Regions from separate parts of the Synechococcus sp. NOUM97013 genome, predicted to be linked through region 2. Evidence: predicted binding sites of a transcription regulator. Region 2 holds the regulator's gene; each other region holds the start of a gene.
What was found. Region 2 encodes NtcA, which controls nitrogen genes in cyanobacteria. Its sites were predicted from a motif close to GTANCNNNNGNTAC; they were not measured.
Positions count from the first base shown of each region.

Region 1: a site for NtcA is predicted at 1,081-1,094, ahead of urtA (urea ABC transporter substrate-binding protein). Genes of this name have one in related genera too.
Region 3: a site for NtcA is predicted at 1,277-1,290, ahead of SynNOUM97013_RS13260 (DUF4278 domain-containing protein). Genes of this name have one in related genera too.
Region 4: a site for NtcA is predicted at 1,806-1,819, ahead of SynNOUM97013_RS13330 (molybdenum cofactor guanylyltransferase). Genes of this name have one in related genera too.

Region 1 is NZ_CP047941.1:2,471,811-2,475,016, reverse strand. It holds gene SynNOUM97013_RS13225 (urease accessory protein UreF) at 1-449, shown strand, start outside; gene ureG (urease accessory protein UreG) at 449-1,054, shown strand; gene urtA (urea ABC transporter substrate-binding protein) at 1,174-2,484, shown strand; gene SynNOUM97013_RS13210 (branched-chain amino acid ABC transporter permease) at 2,577-3,206, shown strand, end outside.
Region 2 is NZ_CP047941.1:343,402-346,607, forward strand. It holds gene SynNOUM97013_RS01660 (DUF3084 domain-containing protein) at 1-1,117, opposite strand, end outside; gene ntcA (global nitrogen regulator NtcA) at 1,176-1,910, opposite strand; gene rph (ribonuclease PH) at 1,977-2,711, opposite strand; gene SynNOUM97013_RS01675 (cob(I)yrinic acid a,c-diamide adenosyltransferase) at 2,847-3,206, shown strand, end outside.
Region 3 is NZ_CP047941.1:2,478,673-2,481,878, forward strand. It holds gene ureC (urease subunit alpha) at 1-417, shown strand, start outside; gene SynNOUM97013_RS13255 (type 1 glutamine amidotransferase) at 432-1,175, shown strand; gene SynNOUM97013_RS13260 (DUF4278 domain-containing protein) at 1,373-1,540, shown strand; gene SynNOUM97013_RS13265 (DUF1028 domain-containing protein) at 1,844-2,521, opposite strand; gene SynNOUM97013_RS13270 (Zn-dependent hydrolase) at 2,518-3,206, opposite strand, start outside.
Region 4 is NZ_CP047941.1:2,493,274-2,496,479, reverse strand. It holds gene SynNOUM97013_RS13335 (MFS transporter) at 60-1,613, opposite strand; gene SynNOUM97013_RS13330 (molybdenum cofactor guanylyltransferase) at 1,864-2,451, shown strand; gene SynNOUM97013_RS13325 (GTP 3',8-cyclase MoaA) at 2,448-3,206, shown strand, end outside.

The DNA.
Region 1 (3,206 bases), 420 kb from region 2:
AGGCTGCGGCGAAGGAGCGTTTGATCGACCTGGACGGCTGGTTGCTTGCCACCCGTGAAGCCTCTGAGCTGCGTGCGCAACAGCGTCAGATGGGCCAGTCCTTGTTGCAGCTTTTGGCTGACATGGACCGGCCCCTCCCTGAAGCGGTGCCGTTGAGCTGGCCGGCTGCCTGGGCTGCTGCGGCATTGGCGTTGGAGGTGTCCCAGGAAGAGATGGTGGAGGGTTATCTCTACGGCTGGGTTGCCAATCAGCTCAGTGCCGCTGTTCGGCTGCTGCCGCTGGGGCCGACGCGGGCTCAGGTGCTGCAGCACCGCTTGCAGCCGTTGATCCGGGGTGAAGCCGACCAGTTGCTGCGCTGTGACCTCCAAACGCTCTGGACTGGTGGCGTGGGTGCGGGGATGGCCCAGCTCGCCCATGCTGAGTTGTATTCACGCCTGTTTCGAAGCTGATGAGCAGCAAGCTGCGTCTTGGGGTGGCCGGTCCGGTGGGTTCGGGGAAGACGGCTCTGGTTGAAGCCCTCTGTCGTCGCCTCCGTGATCACCTGCAGCTGGCTGTGGTCACCAACGACATCTATACGCATGAGGACGCTCAGTTCCTCACCCGTGTTGGAGCTCTGGAGCCGGAGCGGATTCGTGGGGTGGAGACGGGTGGCTGCCCTCACACGGCGATTCGTGAGGACTGCTCGATCAACCGTGCAGCCGTTGCCGAGTTGGAGGATCAGTTCCCTGGGCTGGATCTGGTGCTGGTGGAAAGCGGCGGTGACAATCTCGCGGCCAGCTTCAGTCCGGAACTGGTGGATCTCTGCATCTACGTGATTGATGTGGCGGCCGGCGACAAGATTCCGCGCAAGGGCGGGCCTGGTATCACCCGATCGGATCTGCTGGTGATCAACAAGATTGATCTGGCCCCGTTGGTCGGCGCCGATCTGGCGGTGATGGAGCGCGACACGCTGGCCATGCGCGGGGAGCGTCCCTGGTGCTTCGCCAACCTCCACAGCGGAGAGGGACTGGAGCGCATCGTTGAGTTTGTGTATCGACAGTTACCCAATTCCTGATCGCGGCCTACCCGGAGGGCAGAAGTGTTCCAGTTGATACATTCTCGTGGTGCGTCTGAAGTGCATGGTCATGGTTCGTTCGTCGTGAGACGACCGTTCATCACCGTGTTGCACATTTCATGAGCTCCTCTCTCTCAAAGCGTTTGTTTGCCGGCCTCGCCGCAACGTCGCTGGGTCTGGCTGTGACCGCCTGTGGCGGTGGTGAGAAGGCCAGCACCAATGCCAAGTGCGATGACAATGGCGAAAACTGCACCGTCACCGTCGGCATCCTGCACTCCCTGACCGGCACGATGGCGATCTCGGAGAAGACGCTCGTCGATACCGAAGAGTTGGCGATCGAAGAGATCAACGCCGCCGGTGGCGTTGAAGTGGATGGCAAGAAATACACCATCGAAACCATCGTTGAAGACGGTGCTTCCTCCTGGCCCACCTTCGCTGAGAAGTCCAAAAAGCTGATTGACCAGGACAACGTGCCCGTGGTCTTCGGTGGTTGGACCTCCGCCAGCCGCAAGGAAATGCTGCCGGTTTACGAGTCCAAGGACGCTTTCCTCTACTACCCGATTCAGTACGAGGGTCAGGAGTGCTCCAACAACATCTTCTACACCGGTGCGACTCCGAACCAGCAGTCGGAGCCTGCCACCAAGTTCATGTATGAGAAGTCGCCTGCTGCTGGCAAGCCCTTCTTCCTCGTGGGTTCGGACTACGTCTTCCCCCGCACGTCCAACACCATCACCAAATCTCAGGTGGAGCAGCTGGGCGGCAAGGTTGTCGGCGAGGACTACCTGCCCCTGGGTAACACCGAGGTGGCTCCGATCATCGCCAAGATCAAAAAGGCTCTGCCCGATGGCGGTGTGATCATCAACACCCTGAACGGTGACCAGAACGTCGCTTTCTTCAAGCAGATTCAGGACGCCGGCCTCACGCCTGCCAATGGCTACTACGTGATGAGCTACTCCATCGCGGAAGAAGAGATCAGCACGATTGGACCTGAGTTCCTCGAGGGCCACTACGGCGCTTGGAACTACATGATGTCGATCGACACGCCTGCTTCCAAGAAGTTCGCTGCTGACTTCAAGGCCAAGTACGGCGAAGACCGTCAGGTGGCTGACCCTCAGGAGTCTGCCTACAACATGGTTTATCTCTGGAAAGCCGCTGTTGAGAAGGCCAACAGCTTCGACAACGACAAGGTGCGTGAAGCTCTCGTCGGTATCGAATTTGATGCGCCTCAGGGCAAGGTCACTGTGATGCCGAATCACCACCTGTCTCAGACCGTGCGCATCGGTCAGATCACCAAGGATGGTCAGTTCGCCATTCTCGAGGAGACCGATGGCCCCATCGCTCCCCAGGCCTGGAACCAGATCCACCCGGATTCCACCGGCTTCGCCTGCGACTGGACCGATGCCTCCAAGGGCGGCAAGTACAAGCTCTGATCTTCTGATCAAAGCCTGATCTTTTTTCGCAGAGGAGCTCGTTTTCGGGCTCCTCTTTTGTTGTTTTCCTGAACGCTTCGTTTCAGACAGTCGTGCAATTGCTTTTTGAAAGTCTGTTCAACGGAGTGGCCATCGGCTCAGTGCTGCTGATGGCCGCCCTTGGATTGGCGATTGTTTTTGGCTTGATGGGTGTGATCAACCTCGCCCACGGTGAGCTGATCATGCTGGGGGCCTACACCACCTTCGTGGTGCAGATGATTTTCAAGCAGCCAGCGTTGGCATCCGTCTACAACCTCTACGTGCTGGTGGCGATTCCGATCGCGTTTGTTGTCAGTGGCGTCGTTGGTGTGTTGTTGGAACGCACGGTGATTCGTCGTCTTTACGGCAATCCTTTGGAGACATTGCTGGCGACCTGGGGTGTGAGTTTGATCCTTCAGCAGTTCGTGCGCAGTGTCCCGATGGCCAATGCGTCGGGCTTGATTCTTGCGCTGGTGCTGGGCTTCGGTCTGCCGTTATTTCTCCCGGATCGTTGGTTGAATGGTCCGCGCTCACGGCTGGTTCGTGCCGGGAGCTGGGGCGTCGCAGCCCTGTTCGGCGTTCTGTTGGCGAATGGCCTGGGCTCGTGGATCAGCCGACTGGCCAAGCCTGATTCCCGCAATGTGGATGTCACTGCCCCGCAGTGGATGCGTGGCGGCATCGACCTGCTTGGTATGACCGTCCCG
Region 2 (3,206 bases):
CCGCCACCGCTTCGAGTTCAACGCGTCCCCGTCCCCGCTCGATCAGTTCCTTGGCGAGGCTATTCAGAGCATTGCCATCAAATTGGAGTCCCTGGCTGAGGGAGCCACGGCGCTGGGCCTTTGCCAGCGTTGATGCCAACAGCAAGTTGAGGCGGTTGCGGATCGCTTGCGGATCGCGTTCGTCACTGTTGAGCGTCGTTGTGGCCAGCACTTCACCTTCGATGGTGACCGTGACATTGGGACGGACATCCGGGAAGGCATAGACCACACGTTCGCCACGGAGCACATTGGCGGCGGAACGCAAGAGAACCACCCAGGTGCCGGGCTTGCGAATGGCCTGTTCGAGCCGGTTGATGTCTTGTCGGGGCACCAAGAGAATCTGCCGATCCGGGGCTTCGCCCGGTAGCACCTGTTGGTAGGCCTGCTGATTGGCCTCTCTGAGGATCTGGTCGATGACCTGGCGTGCCTGATCCGGTCGATCGAGTTTGAGGGTGACCGTTGCAAGAGGCTGGCCACTGCTGATCGCCACATTGCCCCGTCTCAGGGCGAGCAGATTCTCCTCCAGTTGCAGCAGTTCGTTTTCGCCGTCGCGGATCTGTGCACGAACGGCGTTCAGCTCGGCATCCGTGCGACGAATTTCGGCATCACGATTGCTGACGTCCTGGCTGAGGCGCTGACGCTCCGCTTCGAGGCGACGGGTCTGCTCCTGCAGCGGTTGCAGCGTGCTTCGCAATTCGCTGGCACGGGCTTGCGCGTCAGCCAGGGTTTGCCGAGCTTCGATTTCATCGCTGCGGGCCTGTTGGAGCTGGTCGCGTGATTCCTGCTGTGCTTTTTGGCTGGCCTTCAAAGCGGTGCGGCTGCTGCGCAGACGCGCCTGGAGTTCATTGAGTTCGAACAGGCCGACCCGCAGCTGGCGACTCACCAGGAGCATCAGCCCGAGCGACAGCACACTGATCAGGCTCCCTGTGAGCACAGTGATCAGGACTGCGGTCTGACGTGGGCGCAAGCCAAACAGACTCAGTCGGGCTTTGCCCACCCTTGAGCCCAGGCGATCTCCAAGTGTTGACAGCACCCCCCCCAGGATGAGGAGGGTCAGCAGCAGCAGCCAACCTGTCACGTGCTCTCAACCATGCGGCAGCCCGCTGAAGTGGTGCCCATCTTCACCCGTCGAGCATTTAGCTGAACCGCTTGGCTAGGGCGATGGGGTCAAGAACGGTGATCTTCTTGCGGTCGATCTCCACCAGGCCGGAGTTGCGCAAGTCTCCGAGCAGACGGGTGATCGTGACCCGCGTTGAACCGATGGCTTCCGCGATCGCTTGGTGGGACAGACGCAGGTCGATCGTGATGCCCTGCGTGCTGGGAATGCCGAAATCGCGGCAAAGCACCAGCAGAAAACTCACCAGTCGCGACGACATGTCGCGGTGCGTGAGCGTTTCGATCATGGTTTCGGTCTGCAGGATCCTGCTGGACAGACCTTGCAGCAGCAGAAGCCCAACGCTGGTGTCGGCTTCGATTGCCTGCCTGACGGAGCTCGCAGGTGCCGTCACCATTTCCACCCGTGTGAAGGCAACGGAGTGATAGAAGCGGTCGGAGCGATGACCCGTGAGCAGAGAGAGCACCCCAAAGAGACTGTTCTCTCGCAGTAGCGCCACGGTGATCTCTTCACCGGATTCGTAGACCCTGGAGAGACGCACGGCGCCGCGGCGGATCAAGTAAACGCGTTCTGCTGGATCGCCAGGGAAGAAGATCGTTTTGTTGCGCTCTACCAGTTCGGTGCTGGCACCTTCGAGCTCACGGATCACCTCCAGCAGCGTTCGGCTGGAGGGCGTGGGTGCATTGGTCAGGCTGGTTTCAGGCATCCGACCAACGGGTGGGACGGTTCGGCTGAACCCGCGCATCACTTCTGCCATCTCGACCCATCTGATGGGTGGAAGTTACGGAGCGATGCGGGGTCACCCTGTAGCAATCAACACGTTTCACGCTGCTGGTGAGTCCTGGAGTGCTGTCTGTTGGTGTGCCATCAGCCGGCTGAGGCCCGGTTCCGCCAGGTCCAGCAGGCTGTTCAGCTGTTGGCGGCTGAAGGCGGCACCCTCCGCTGTGCCTTGCAGCTCCAGGAGATCACCGGCGTTGTTCATGACCACATTCAGGTCCACGTCGGCGCGGCTGTCTTCGCTGTAGTCGAGATCCAGAAGAGGTGCACCATCAATCAGGCCCACGGACACGGCGGCCACTTGCGCTTGCACGGGATTGCTGCTGAGGCGGCTCTGCCCCACTAAACGTTCGCAGGCTTTCTGCAAGGCCAGCCAGGATCCGGTAATCGCCGCGGTCCTGGTGCCGGCATCGGCCTGAATCACGTCGCAGTCCACCAGCAGGGTGTTTTCCCCCAGCGCTTCCATGTTCAGGCATGCCCGCAGGCTGCGACCGATCAATCGCTGAATTTCCTGCGTGCGCCCGGAGAGTTTCATCAATTCGCGTCGCTGACGTTCGGGAGTGGATCCCGGCAACAAGCGGTATTCAGCACTGAGCCATCCCAGGCCTTGATCCCGACGCCAGCGGGGAACGCCCTCCTCGTGGCAAACGCTGCAAAGCACTGCGGTGCGGCCAGTGCGCACAATCACGGAGCTCAGGGCAAAGCCCATGGGGTCCCATTCCACCGAGAAATCCCTTAGGTCGGCGGGCATGCGGCCATCGTTGCGCGCGGTTTCGCTCATCGGTTATCAGCGTGTGTTGATGAGCCTGCCATTCGGTATGAGACACCAGGGATGGTGTCGAAGATCTTGTGAATCGCATTTTCACCGCTAGATTCGAAGCCTCCTGGTCGTTGTGGACCAGTCCAGACGAACGCGATGACCGCAAGCCTGAGCTCCAGCCATCGATCCCGCGATAGGCGCGGTGCCGATCACGGAGCAGTGGAGCGCTCGCGTCTTCAGCCCTTGCCGGCGCTTGACCCTCGCCCACCCCTGCATCTGGTGGCCCCTGAAGGTCAGCTTCAGGTGCACACCGCTCCTTATCGCGGCAGTTTTGGCACTGTGCTCAGTCAGGCCCTGCGGAGTGCCGGACTGGGAAGCCGCGTGGCCGTGATGCAGTTTCTTAAGGGCGGTGTTGCTCAGGGGCCTGAGGCTGCGCTTACCTTGTGTGACCGCATGACCTGGATGCGCCCAGCCGTGATGGAGTGCCTGTCGCAGCCCGCCAGTTCATCCGAGCCG
Region 3 (3,206 bases), 420 kb from region 2:
GCTGATCTGGTGCTGTGGAAGCCGGGCTTCTTCGGCATTCGCCCGGAACTGGTGGTGAAGGGCGGTTCGATCGTCTGGGCCCAGATGGGCGACGCCAACGCCTCGATTCCCACCCCCGGCCCGGTGCACGGCCGACCGATGTTCGGCGCCTTCGGCAAAGCCCTCGCCCCCAGCTGTCTCACCTTTGTGAGCGAAGCGGGGATGGATGCCGACATCCAACGTCAGCTGGGGCTGGAGCGCACCTGCATGGCGGTGAAAGAGACCCGCAGCGTGGGCAAGAGCGCCCTCAAGCTGAATTCAGCCCTGCCCAAGGTGAGTGTGGACCCGCAGACCTATGAGGTATTTGCCGATGGTGAACTGCTCACCTGTGAGCCCGCCGAGGTGCTGCCCCTCGCCCAGCGCTACCTGCTGCTTTGAGCCCCACGCTGCTGGTGGTCCAACATGTGGACCACGAAGGGCCTGATCTGATCGGCCGTTTGGCAAGTCAACAAGGCCTCACCATTCGAACCGTGCGTCCGGACCGGGGCGATGCGCTGCCCGCACCGAGCGATTGTCCGGACTGCCTGGCTCTGGTGCTGGGGGGACCGATGGGAGTCAACGATCGACACAGCGCAGGATTGAATTGGCTGCAAACGGAACTCGATTGGCTGGCGGCGTGGCACCAAGCTGAAAAGCCGGTCATCGGCATCTGCCTGGGAGCACAGCTCCTGGCCGTCGCCGCAGGCGGTTCAGTCGAGGCACTGCAGGTAGGTGAACCACCTCACCCCCTAAAAGAAGTGGGACTCGGGGCGATTCACTGGCTGGTGGGAGCCGACGCCGAACCGTTGCTGGAAGACTTGGGCACAAGCACCACGGTGCTGCACTGGCACGGCGACCGCATTCGTCTTCCCGAACAGGCCACACTGCTGGGGTCCTCGCTGCACTGTGCGGAACAGGTGTTTCGGATCGGTCGCCACGCCCTGGGCCTGCAATGCCATCTCGAGGTGAGCACGGCGTCACTCGAGCAATGGATCACACAAGACGAGGCCTATTTGGTGAGCGCCATGGGCACGCAAGGCCCTGCGCAGATCAAGCGAGTGTGGCAACGCGTGGGGAACGACCTGCAAATCCAAGGCTCACGCTTCTTCGCAGCCGCTCTGCGGCAGTTGCTACCGCTCACAACAAAAAGAAGCTGAAGCGAATTAGTTCTCGCCAAGCAAAAATCAAAATCAAAAATTTTCTAAATTTGTATCAGCCTGAACGACCAAAGAAGAGACGCATTACAGACAATCGCTGCGTAGCAGTTGCTACAAAACGTTCACCACGTAACACACGTGGCGCAGTACGACTCAGGCCATGGAACGGGGACCTGGGCTTGCTTCGTTGAACAACCATGAGCACACTCCTCTATCGCGGACACACCTACAGCCCTAATCACTGCGCCGCACAAAAGCCGGTGATTCAGCTGACGTACCGCCGCAATGTGTATCAGTCACGGCAGACATCTCCTCAAAGGATTCCCGTGGAGTTGATTTATCGCGGTGTTCAGTACACACGCTGAGCAATTCGCAACTCGGTATCAAGAAAAACAACTGAGGCCAGGCTCTAAAGGGGTTAATAGATCCAGCGATGCATAAGTTGCGTGGATCTAATCGCACAACCCCACGACTCTGATCTGGTGCTGCTGCAACCAGCGAGCATCCACGGAGTGTTCTGGCTTCAGTGCCACTTTCCTCAAAGTGAATGGGACGCTCTGCTCTCAGGGCAGGCCGTGTTTGAAGTGAGCTGCATGAAGCAATTGGCTCAAGATGCCCGACTGGCAGGCGTCAGCCTGGATTGGGCAACTTCTGTAGCTTCCTGAGGCCTATCCAGCCATCAAACGGTTCAAGCGTGGCAGCTCGGTGAACGAATCACGCCACTCTTGAACCCAAAGCTCTTGGCTGCGTTCGTACACACGCATCAATTCTTCGACAGCAGCATCACGAAAGTCGACGCGTAAATCCAAAAGTGGAAAGGCGGCTTCACCACTGACCTGAACCGCAGCCGATGTGGATGTTTCAGAACGATGGTCACCGCCTGCGGCTTCACCTGCCTGTAGAGCCAACATCAATCGCCTACCCAATTTCCATGTCGGGTCGCTGTTGAGAAATCCCTCCTCGATGGCTGCAAGCACCTCTTCTCCGACCAGGTAATTCCCTGCCACCGAAAGATTTAAGTGATGGCGGTGGCCAGCCCAGCCACCACAGGATTGACCAGTCCAACAGGCTGTCCGACCTGCGGAATCAATGAGATGAAACTGACGCTGATCGCGGTGGGGATCATCGGCAAGCAGGCTGCTGAGCACCCCATCGGCATCGGCACTTTGTTCGAGCCGTTCCAGACCACAGATCCCGAGATAGGGATTGGTGTGTGCCTGCGTGGCCACAGCACCGACACCAGAACGAATGTGAGGAACAGTGGATCCAACTGCTAAGTGACAGGTCGCCACGGCTACTCCAAAACGGCCGTTGCTTGGATCTCGGGCAACGATCGAAAAGGTCATGTCAGCGCACAATCGAGCCGCTGAATGGTTTCCAGCAAGACGGCCGTGCCATCCACACACTGGCGGTCACTGGTGAATTCAGCCGCTGAATGGCTGAGACCATCTCGACTGGGAACAAAAATCATGCCCATCGGCCAGCGACGGCCAATCTCTTGGGCATCGTGGCTGGCGCGACTCGGAAGGCCGCTCCAGTTCAAGCCGAGATCCGTCGCCACGGACGCGATCGTTGACATCACCATGGCAGAAGCAGGAGTCGGCTCCACCTGGAACTGGGGCTCCAAGCGAATCGGGCATCCCGTCGCTGTGGAGATCCGTTCCAGCTCATCCTCCAGGCTGGAGACCAATTGATCCAGCACAGCTGGGCTGAGATCCCTAATGTCCACCGTCATCGAAACGGAACCGGGCACCACGTTGGCGGCATTGGGCCAAACCTCCAGTCGACCCACCGTCGCCACAGGATCTCCTGGATGCTGTTGGGCGATGGACTCCACCGCGAGCACAACTCTGGACGCTGCAGCCAAGGCGTCCTTGCGCAAGGTCATCGGCGTCGTGCCGGCATGGTTGGGCTGACCCTCCACCTGAATGGAGAAACGCCGCTGACCAACGATGCCCTCAACAACACCAATGGCGTCACCACGATGCTCCAGAACAGCCCCCTGCTCGACGTGCAACTCCAGAAAAGCAG
Region 4 (3,206 bases), 400 kb from region 2:
CCCCGGGCATTCGGATGGCAGTCGAGCTGCAAACTCCGATCAGAAGTGGATTTTTATCTTCAGGCGAGTGCTTCTTCCGTTTCGCCTTCATGCAGATCCGCAAAGGACCCTTTGGGTTCCTTGAGGAAGAAGTAGCAGAAGAAGGCCACGATCAGACCAGCAATTCCAAGAATCTGGAAGAAGCGGCTGTTGGAGTTGGCGATCACCGTCGGATCGGGCTCGGCACCACCACCCATCCACATGGGCAGCAAGCTGAAGATGGTGAGGTAAGTCACGGCACCAACGTTGCCGTAGGCACCCACCAGGCCTGCCACCTGTCCGGTGACGCGGCGCTTCACCAGAGGCACCAGAGCGAAGGTTGCACCCTCCCCGGATTGCACGAAGAAGGAGGCGAGCATGGTGATTACCACAGCCACGAAGATTCCAGACGGGCCGGAGAACGTGCCGGGTTTGATCATGCTCATCACCAGGTAACCGATGCCAAGGCCAGCGGTGAGGAAGGCCATGGTGTTTTTGCGGCTACCGACCTTGTCAGAGATCAGGCCGCCGGCAGGACGCGCCACCAGATTCACGAACGCGAAGCAGGAGGCGAGAATGCCTGCGGTGGCCTTCGGCAGATCGAAGGTGGTTTCGAAGAAGGTGGGAAGCATCGACACCACAGCAAGCTCGGAGCCGAAATTCACGATGTAGGTGAGCTCAAGAATGGCCACCTGCCGGAATTCATAGCGGTCTTCCTTGGGATAGACCTTGTTGCCGAGGATTAATTCGCGGTTGGTGCGGATGATTCCCCAGGTCTGGAAGATGAACCAGACCGCAACGGCACCGAGAGCCAGTGGATAGGTGGCAGGGGTAAGGAAGCCGACCTTTTGCAGGCGCCAGCACAGCACGGCGAGGATGGCTGCGAAAGGAACATTCATTCCCAGCAGTCCCCAGAAGTCACGCATGGAGGTGACTTCCAGACCAGCTGTTCTCTCAGGGCGCTGGTAAACCTTCCCAGGAGGGGTGTCGGTGACGCTGAAGAAGTAGAAGACGCCGTAGATGGCAGAGATGATGCCGCTCAGGGCGATGGCACCGCGCCAGTTGAGAACTGCGCCGGTGGGCAGTTCAAAACCGCCGGAGAAAGACAGGAAGCCAGCGATGGCCACCATGGTGAGGGCAGAGAAGGCAGAGCCGAAGTTGCCCCAGCCGCCGTAGATGCCTTCAGCTAAGCCGATCTCCTTGGGCGGGAACCACTCAGCCACCATGCGGATGCCGATCACGAAGCCAGCACCAACGATGGAGAGGAGCAGACGTGCCACCACCAGTTGGTTGAAATCCTGAGCGGCAGCAAACAGCAGACAGGGAAAGGCGGAGAACACCAGGATCGAGGAATAGGTGATCCGGGGTCCGAATTTGTCCAGCAGCATGCCGATCAGCACACGAGCGGGAATGGTGAGGGCCACGTTGCAGATGGCCACCGTGCGGATCTGACCCACTGTCAGGTCAAGGTCGGCTTTCACGGTGGAAGCCAGAGGAGCCAAATTGAACCAGACCACGAAGGTCAGGAAGAAGGCGATCCAGGTGAGATGAAGTGTTCGGTATCTCCCCTGGAACGACCAGAGTTCGCCAAGCATGGGGTTTGTTTGGGATGGAGAGTCAAACCCCGGCGTCGAAACGAAGGCGCCCAGGATTTCAAGATGCGGCGCTCATGCAGACCGCCGAATAATTGCACCATTCGGGGTGCAGAGGATTCGTTGTCTTCGCTACCAAAATCATCGGCTCGGGTGGCTTGACGCTGAAAGTTCAGGGCTGCAACACGTCAATTCGTAGCTGTTGTTACTTGCACAGCACGTTCTTTAATTAATTGACGTTCTGAGGTTCGTTGTGGGCTCGCGATCGCTCAGAGCGGTGGTCTTTGCCGGTGGTGCCAGTCGTCGGATGGGCACCGACAAAGCGCTGATCACCACTGCGGACGGATTCACCTGGTTGGAGCGGCAGGTTCGGCTATTGCGCTCACTGGGGCTTGAAGTGTGTGTGATGAGCGCGCATGCCACCCATCGACGCTGTCTGTCCGGTTGGCCCGGGGTCACGGTGCAGGCCGAACCATGGAGTCCGTCCGGGCCTCTGCGTGCATTCAGTTGCCTCTTGACTGCTGATGAGACCCAGGCTCTGCTGACTTTGCCGGTGGACATGCCTGCGCTGCAGGTGGATGCGTTGCAAGCGCTGCTGGATGTGTGGCGTCGGGATGAATCGCGAGCGCTGGTGGCCGATGACGGTCAACGCCTTCAGCCCTTGTTGGGGATTTATCCATGCAGTGCCAGCAATCGTGCGGGGCTGGATGCTGAACTCCGTGATGGTCAGGCGCGATGGTTTGGCTGGCTTCAGCGGATTGATCACGACACTCTGCAACTGCCTGCACAGCAGCTCAGCAATGTGAATCATCCAGCCGATCTGGCAGCGTTGGTTGGATGACTTGCGCCTCTCCAGCGTTGACGCTTGATCAACACACCAGGCCCCTGGGGGTGCTGAGGCTCTCGTTGACCGCCCGTTGCAATCTGGCGTGTCCCTATTGCTGTCCGGATTCTGTTGATCCTCCGGTCATGCTGACGCTGGAGCAGCAGCTGCGTTTGATTCGCGTTGCGGCGCGCCTTGGTGTGCACACCCTTCGCCTCACTGGTGGCGAACCTCTGCTCAGTGATCGGCTGATGCCGTTGTTGGCAGGAGTGGCTGATGGCAGGCGCACCCCTGGTGACCCTCTGGCTGGTCTGCGTGACGTGGCACTCACCACCAATGGTGTGTTGTTGTCGGAGCAGCGCGCCAAGGCCTTGAAGAAGACAGGCCTGGATCGCATCACCGTGAGTCTGGATGCGGTCGATGGCGCTGTCGCGGCAAGGATGGCTGGGCTGCGTGGCGGACGGATCGCCGGTGAAGGATTGGTGCAGCAGGTGCTGGCTGGTCTGGTCGCTGCACGAGACGCTGGGTTCAACCCTGCTGCGGGTGCCCTCAAGCTCAACGCGGTGATTCAACGCGGTGTGAACGACGATCAGTTGATTCCTCTGGCGGAGCTGGCGCGCAGCCAGCAGATGGAACTGCGCCTGATCGAATACATGGATGTGGGTAATCGCAATGGCTGGCGGATGGATCAAGTGCTGCCGGCCGAGCTAATGGTGCAGCGCCTTGCTGAGCGGTGGCCCCTCAGTCCACTGGGTCGCAACGATGGAGGAACG